Regions from separate parts of the Promicromonospora sp. NPDC059942 genome, predicted to be linked through region 1. Evidence: predicted binding sites of a transcription regulator. Region 1 holds the regulator's gene; the other holds the start of a gene.
The links. The regulator Rex, encoded in region 1, represses fermentation and respiration genes when NADH is low (regulators of the CRP and FNR family bind a similar motif). The targets are predictions, from matches to a motif close to CTTGTGAANNNNTTCACAAG.
Positions count from the first base shown of each region.

Region 2: a site for Rex is predicted at 2,138-2,157, ahead of mqo (malate dehydrogenase (quinone)). Genes of this name have one in related genera too.

Region 1 is NZ_JBHWLR010000004.1:48,785-52,175, forward strand. Features, by position in the region: gene ACFV9Q_RS07575 (MarR family winged helix-turn-helix transcriptional regulator) at 52-564, opposite strand; gene ACFV9Q_RS07580 (YceI family protein) at 785-1,336, shown strand; gene ACFV9Q_RS07585 (redox-sensing transcriptional repressor Rex) at 1,427-2,074, opposite strand; gene ACFV9Q_RS07590 (glutaredoxin family protein) at 2,135-2,383, opposite strand; gene ACFV9Q_RS07595 (Pr6Pr family membrane protein) at 2,398-3,069, opposite strand; gene ACFV9Q_RS07600 (HAD family hydrolase) at 3,148-3,391, shown strand, end outside.
Region 2 is NZ_JBHWLR010000014.1:38,015-41,405, forward strand. Features, by position in the region: gene ACFV9Q_RS20930 (SDR family oxidoreductase) at 20-979, opposite strand; gene ACFV9Q_RS20935 (helix-turn-helix transcriptional regulator) at 1,206-2,045, shown strand; gene mqo (malate dehydrogenase (quinone)) at 2,176-3,391, shown strand, end outside.

The DNA of each region.
Region 1 (3,391 bases):
GCGTCTGACGCGTGCCTGGTGCCGCAGCCGGTCGCGTGCCGCGGGACGCGGTCAGTCGCAGAGGGCCGTGAGGCCTTCCTCCGTGCCGCCCGACATCTTCGAGGACGCCGCGACCTTGGCCATGATGCGTCCGAGCTGCGCGAACTCCTCGGGGTCCAGCGCGTCGACCATGATCCGGCGCACCGCCGCGACGTGGCCCGGCGCTGCCACCTCCAGCGCCGCGTAGCCGGCGTCGGTCATGGTGCAGTTCACGCCGCGCCGGTCGCCCTCCGCCGCCCGGCGCTCCACGAGCCCGCGCGCCTCCATGCGCGCGACCGTGTGCGTCAGGCGGCTGCGCGAGAGCACCAGGCCGTCCGCGAGCGTGGACATGCGCATCGTGCGCTCCGGAGCCTCCGAGAGCTGCACGAGCAGGCTGTACTCCCCGAGCGAGAGGTCGAGGGTCCGGTCGTGCAAGGCGCTGAGCGCCTCCACGAACCGCGCGGTCCCCTCGAGATAGTGCCGCCAGGAGCCCTGCTGCTCCTCGGTCAGCCAGAGATCGGAACCCTGGATCGTCTCCGCTGCCACTTCGCCCACCGCCTTCGTGCTCACCGAGCTGCCAGGAGGGCCGGCCCGGGTGACGCCGTCACGCCGGGAGCCATGATCGCCCGCCGGCCCGAATGTGATCTGCGACGTGCCGGGCGCCCTCTAGGAATACGTTACGGGACCCGTTATGTTGGAACGCATCAGATCTAGTTGATCCCTCAACTATCTACCTCAACCGTCGAACCCACAAGGAGTCCCCCTGATGGCCACCCCGCTCCCCGCAGGTCTCACCACCGGCGTCTACGAGATCGACCCCTCCCACACCGCTGCCTCCTTCTCCGTCCGCCACGCCGGGATCGCGAAGGTGCGCGGCAGCATCGCCGTAACCTCGGGCACCATCACGGTGGGCGAGGACCTGGAGTCGTCGAGCGTCACCGCCGAGCTGGACGCGGCCTCCGTGAGCACCGGCGACGCCGGTCGTGACGGCCACCTGAAGAGCGCCGACTTCTGGCACGCCGACGAGAAGCCGACCTGGACGTTCTCCTCGACCGACATCAAGGCCGACGGCGACGACTACATCATCTCGGGCGACCTCACCATCAACGGCATCACCAAGGGTGTCGAGCTGGAGACCGAGTTCACCGGCACCGCCAAGGACCCGTTCGGCAACGACCGCGCCGGCTTCGAGGCCAACCTCGAGGTCAACCGCAAGGACTTCGGCCTCACGTGGAACGCCACGCTGGAGACCGGCGGCTTCCTGGTGGGCGACAAGGTCAAGATCACGCTGGACGTCAGCGCGATCGCCAAGGGCTGAGCCCAGTCCCACCCCCGCTGAGTGCGGGGTATTTGTTGGATCAAGCTGCTTGATCCAACAAATACCCCGCACTCAGCGTTTTCTGTGGGGTCAGAGAGCCGCCGCGCGGGTCGCCGCGTGGAAGGCCAGGATCTGCAGCTCGCCGCCGACGTCGACCGAGCGCACCACCACGTCGTCCGGCACCTGGAGCGCCACCGGCGCGAAGTTCAGGATCTCCCGGACGCCCGAGCCGACGACGGCGTCGGCCACGTCCTGGGCGCCGTGGCCCGGCAGCGCGAGCACCACCATGGAGACCCGCTCGCGCTCGATGACCTCGGCCACCTCGCGCACGTGCTCCACGGTCACGCCGGCCACGTCGGTGCCCACGACGTCGGGCGACGCGTCGAGCAGTGCCACCACCTGGAAGCCGCGCGTCGCGTACCCGGAGTAGTTCGCCAGGGCGTGCCCGAGGTTTCCGATGCCGACGATCGCCAGCCGGTGCTCCGTCTCGAGCCCCAGGGCGACCGTGATGTACGAGGCGAGCGACTCGACGTCGTACCCGACGCCGCGCGTGCCGAACGAACCCAGGTACGAGAGGTCCTTGCGCAGCTGCGCCGAGCTGACGCCCGACCGTTCGGCGAGCTCCGTCGAGGAGGTGAGGTCCACCCCCTCGGCCGCGAGGTCACGCAGGGCGCGCAGGTAGTACGGCAGCCTCCCTACGGTTGCTGCCGGGACTGTCCCGTCACTGAGTTCGACCACGTGCTGCTCCCCTCCCCGCGACCACTGTGTCGCGGGCGTACGCACACACTGCCTGGACGATCATGCCAGGAGGCGTGCAAGGCGCGCACCGTCCACGCGCCAGAAACCTTGCTGGATCCCGTCCACCTCGAGCACGGGGACGTACTCCCCGTACTTCTCGCGCAGCGCGGGCGCGCTGTCGATGTCGACCTCGCGCCACGCGGTCCCGGAGCTCTCGCACACCTTCTCGACGACGGCGCGTGCGTCCTCGCACAGATGGCACGCCTCGCGTGTGTAGAGAACGACCCGGGTCTCGGCGGCAGTGGTCACGCCCCGAGGTTACGTCACGCGCGGGCCACCGAACGGTCGGTGTCCGGCAGCCGCCCGTCCGCCCAGCGCACGCCCCAGGCCAGGACGAGGAAGACGACGGCGACGCCGCCCGCGTTGATCAGCGCCCGCGCCCAGCCCAGCTCGTCCGCGTCCAGGAACGGGTAGGGATACCAGCCCGTGACGGCGCCGCGCACGAAGGTGTAGACCAGCCAGGCGACGGGATACACCACCGACCACCACACCGTGGCCGCCGTGACGCGGGGGCGCGGCCCCACCCAGACCCAGACGACGACCGCGAACAACGGTGCCAGGACGTGAAGCATCGTGTTCGGCACCGGCCCCGCGCCGCCAACCATCTCGAGGCCGCGCAGCACGGTGTTGTAGACGATCCCCGTGACGGCGATGCACAGCAGGCCGTCGAGGCGCAGCACGCGGAACACCGGACCGTCCCGTCGCGGGTCGAGCGCCAGGGCCAGCGAGGTCCCGCCGATCAGCAGGTTCGACTGGATGGTGAAGTAGCTGAAGAAGCGGACCATCCGTTCGGCATGCGTCGGGGCGAGACCTGGGCCGCTGGTCAACGCGATGACGAACTCGATCGCGAAGCCGCCCAGAGCCAGCACGGCGACGAGCAGATGGAGGAATCGCGCCAGCCCGGCACCCTCGGGGATCCTGATGTTCTGCGTCACTCCCCGGTTCTACCAGCGCTTCTGCCGGGGTGCCCGGCGAGGACTTGCGTCCTGTGGCACGCGGATAGAGTGACCTCCATGCCGTCGACGCACCCCTCGTCCGCCACCGCGGCGTTCTTCGACGTCGACAACACGATCATCCGCGGTGCGAGCGCCTTTCACCTGGCCAAGTCGGCGTACCAGCGCAAGTTCTTCGGTACGCGGGACATCCTGAGGTTCGCCCTGATCCAGGCGCGCTACCTCCTGTGGGGCGAGAACCGCGAGGAGATCGACCAGGTGCGCGACCGGGCGCTCTCGCTCATCGCGGGCCGCAGCGTCGCGG
Region 2 (3,391 bases), on a different contig from region 1:
CTGACCCGTGCGGAGGGGCTCACGAGTTGTCGCCCACCGCGGCCGCGAAGCTGACCCCCGTGAGCCGTTCGGACGCTTCCCAGACGCGCGCGGCCTCCTCCGCGCTGCGCAGCGGCGCGTACATCGCCTGCTCGGCGGGCCTGCCGCCGAGGTTGCCGGGGCCGCTCGGCCCGTAGAGGGCGCCGGGCTTGGCCGCGGGGTCGGTCGCGGCCAGGAGGGCCGGCAGCTTCGCGGTCTCGACGGTGCCGACCAGGATGCCGCGGGCCGAGAGCGCGCGGATCAGCCGGACGGCGGGTGTGTCGGTGCTCCGGCCGAGCTCGGGTCGCGCGGCCAGCAGGCTGGTGGGCGCGACGCCGGGGTGAGAGAGGTTGCTGGTGATGCCCCAGCCGTGGGCCCGGCTGCGGCGCTCCAGCTCCAGGCCGAAGAGCCCGAACGCGATCTTGGACTGGGCGTAGGCGCGCATGCCGTCGTACGAGCGCTCCCAGTTCAGGTCGTCCCAGTTGATGCTGCCGCGCCGGGCCGCGACGCTGACCTGCGAGGTGACGCGCGCGCCGCCGTCGCGCAGCAGCGGCAGCAGGTGGCCGACCAGCGCGAAGTGGCCCAGGTGGTTGGTGCCCGTCTGCAGCTCGAACCCGTCGGCGGTGGTCTGGCGGCTCGGCGGCCGCATGACGCCCGCGTTGTTGATCATCAGGTGGATCGGGCGGCCCTCCTCGCGCAGGGTGTCGCCCAGGGCCGCCACGGACTCCAGCGAGGACAGGTCGAGCGTGCGCAGCACGAGCCGCGCGTCGGGCACCGTGCGCCGGATCGTGGCGACCGCCGCCTCGCCCTTGCGCGGGTTGCGCACGGGCAGGACCACCTCGGCGCCGGCCGCGGCCAGCCGGGTCGCCATGCCCAGCCCCATCCCGTCGCTCGCTCCGGTGACCAGCGCGCGCTTCCCGGCCAGGCTCGGCACGGTGATGTCGATCGGTGTGCGTGACATGGGCACGTCTCCCTCGGGTTGGTCGAGATCAGCTCGTCGAGACCAGCTCGTCGAGATCGGTTCGTCGTCGGCCTCGATCCTGGGCGGACGACGCGGACCTATCCAGGGCCTGCCGATCACAGGCTCGCCAGGTCACGGGTCCCCCCGCGTACGGGGGGATCGGCGGGCCGTGGCTCCGCCGTCGGGCACGGGGTAGAAAGAAGCGGTACTCGAGACAGGGGGAGCCGTGATCGATCGCACCGGGCTGGCGGAGTTCCTGCGCCGACGCCGCGAGCTGCTGCAGCCGGAGGACGTCGGGATGCCGCGGGGGCAGCGCCGCCGCACGAGCGGGCTGCGGCGGGAGGAGGTCGCGGTGCTGTGCAACATGTCGACCGACTACTACTCCCGGCTGGAGCGCGAGCGCGGGCCCCACCCGTCCGAGCAGATGATCGCGTCGATCGCGCAGGGCCTGCACCTGTCGCTGGACGAGCGCGACCACCTGTTCCGGCTGGCCGGACACCACCCGCCGGTGCGCGGCACCACCAGCGAGCACATCAGCCCCGGGCTGCTGCGCATCCTCGACCGGCTCGACGACACCCCCGCAGAGATCGTCACCGAGCTCGGCGAGACCCTGCGGCAGACGCCGATGGGCGTGGCCCTGACCGGGGACACGACCGGTTACACCGGGCCGGAGCGCAGCATCGGCTTCCGCTGGTTCACCGACCCGGCCACCCGGGCGCTCTACGCGCCGCAGGAGCACCCGTTCCTGACGCGGATGTTCGCCTCGGGCCTGCGCGAGATCGCGACCGTCCGCGGGCCGGGCTCCCGGGCCGCGCGGTACGCCGAGATCCTCCTGGAGCGCAGCGCGGAGTTCCGCGAGGTCTGGGCGGCCCACGAGATCGGCGTCCGCCCGCACGAGGTGAAGCACTTCGTGCACCCGGAGGTCGGGGCGCTGGAGCTGACGTGCCAGTCCCTCCTCGACCCGGACCAGTCGCACCGGCTGCTCGTCTACACGGCCCTGCCCGGCAGCGAGAGCCACGAGAAGCTGCGGCTGCTGTCGGTGCTCGGGCCGCAGACGGTCCGCTGACGCGCGCCGAGCGGGCGGCGCCGTCCCCCGGCGCGCCGCGCCCATACCGTGAGCGAGGTCACGGTACACATCACGTGATTCATGCCACAGCGCTCGTTCCGCTTTTCACAAGCGCGCTATCTTTCTGAGCGTGACTTCTTACCTCCAGACAGCCCCGCGTCCCTCCGAAGAGGTCGACGTCGCGCTGATCGGCGGAGGGATCATGAGTGCCACCCTTGGCGCGCTGCTCACGATCCTTGAGCCGACCTGGCGTGTCGGGATCTACGAGCGCCTCGACGAGGTCGCGCTCGAGTCGTCGAACCCGTGGAACAACGCGGGCACCGGCCACTCCGCGCTCTGCGAGCTGAACTACACGCCGGAGCGCAAGGACGGCTCCGTCGACATCTCCAAGGCGGTGAAGATCAACGAGCAGTTCCACACCTCCCGCGAGTTCTGGAACCACCTGCTCACCGCCGGCCTGATGGAGGGCACCGACTTCATCAACGTCACGCCGCACATGACGTTCGTGCGCGGCGCCGACAACGTGGACTTCCTGCGCCGGCGCTACGAGGCGCTCAGCGTCCACCCGCTGTTCAGCGACATGGAGTTCAGCTCCGACCCCGCCGTGATCGGCTCGTGGGCCCCGCTGATGACCCTGGACCGCGACGCCGACGAGCCCATCGCGGCCACGCGCGCCGCCGCGGGCACCGACGTCGACTTCGGCTCCTTGACCAAGAAGCTGATCGGCTTCGCCACCGCGCACAACACCGAGCTGCACGTGAACCACGAGGTGCGCGGGCTCAAGAAGCTGCGGGACGGCCGTTGGCGCCTGACCCTGAACGACCGCTCCTGGAACGCCGGCACCCGGCGTCGCACCGTCACCGCGAAGTTCGTCTTCGTCGGCGCGGGCGGTGGCGCGCTGCCGCTGCTGCAGGCGTCGGGCATCAAGGAGGCGCGCGGTTACGGCGGCTTCCCGATCTCGGGCGAGTTCCTGCGCACCGCCAACCCCGAGCTCGTCGCCCAGCACAACGCCAAGGTCTACGGCAAGGCCGACGTCGGCGCCCCGCCGATGTCCGTGCCCCACCTGGACACGCGCATCGTGGACGGCAAGAGCTACCTCATGTTCGGCCCCTACGCCGGGTTCAGCCCCAAGTACCTCAAGAAGGGCAAGTACCTGGGCCTGATCACGTCGCTGCGCGTGCACAACGTGTTCTCGATGCTCGGGGCCGGCGTGAAGAACCTCGACCTCACCGGCTACCTCGTCGGCCAGGTCGCCGCCGCGCCGGAGACCAAGTTCCACGAGCTGCAGCGGTTCATGCCGACGGCGCAGCCCGCCGACTGGGAGAAGATCACCGCCGGTCAGCGCG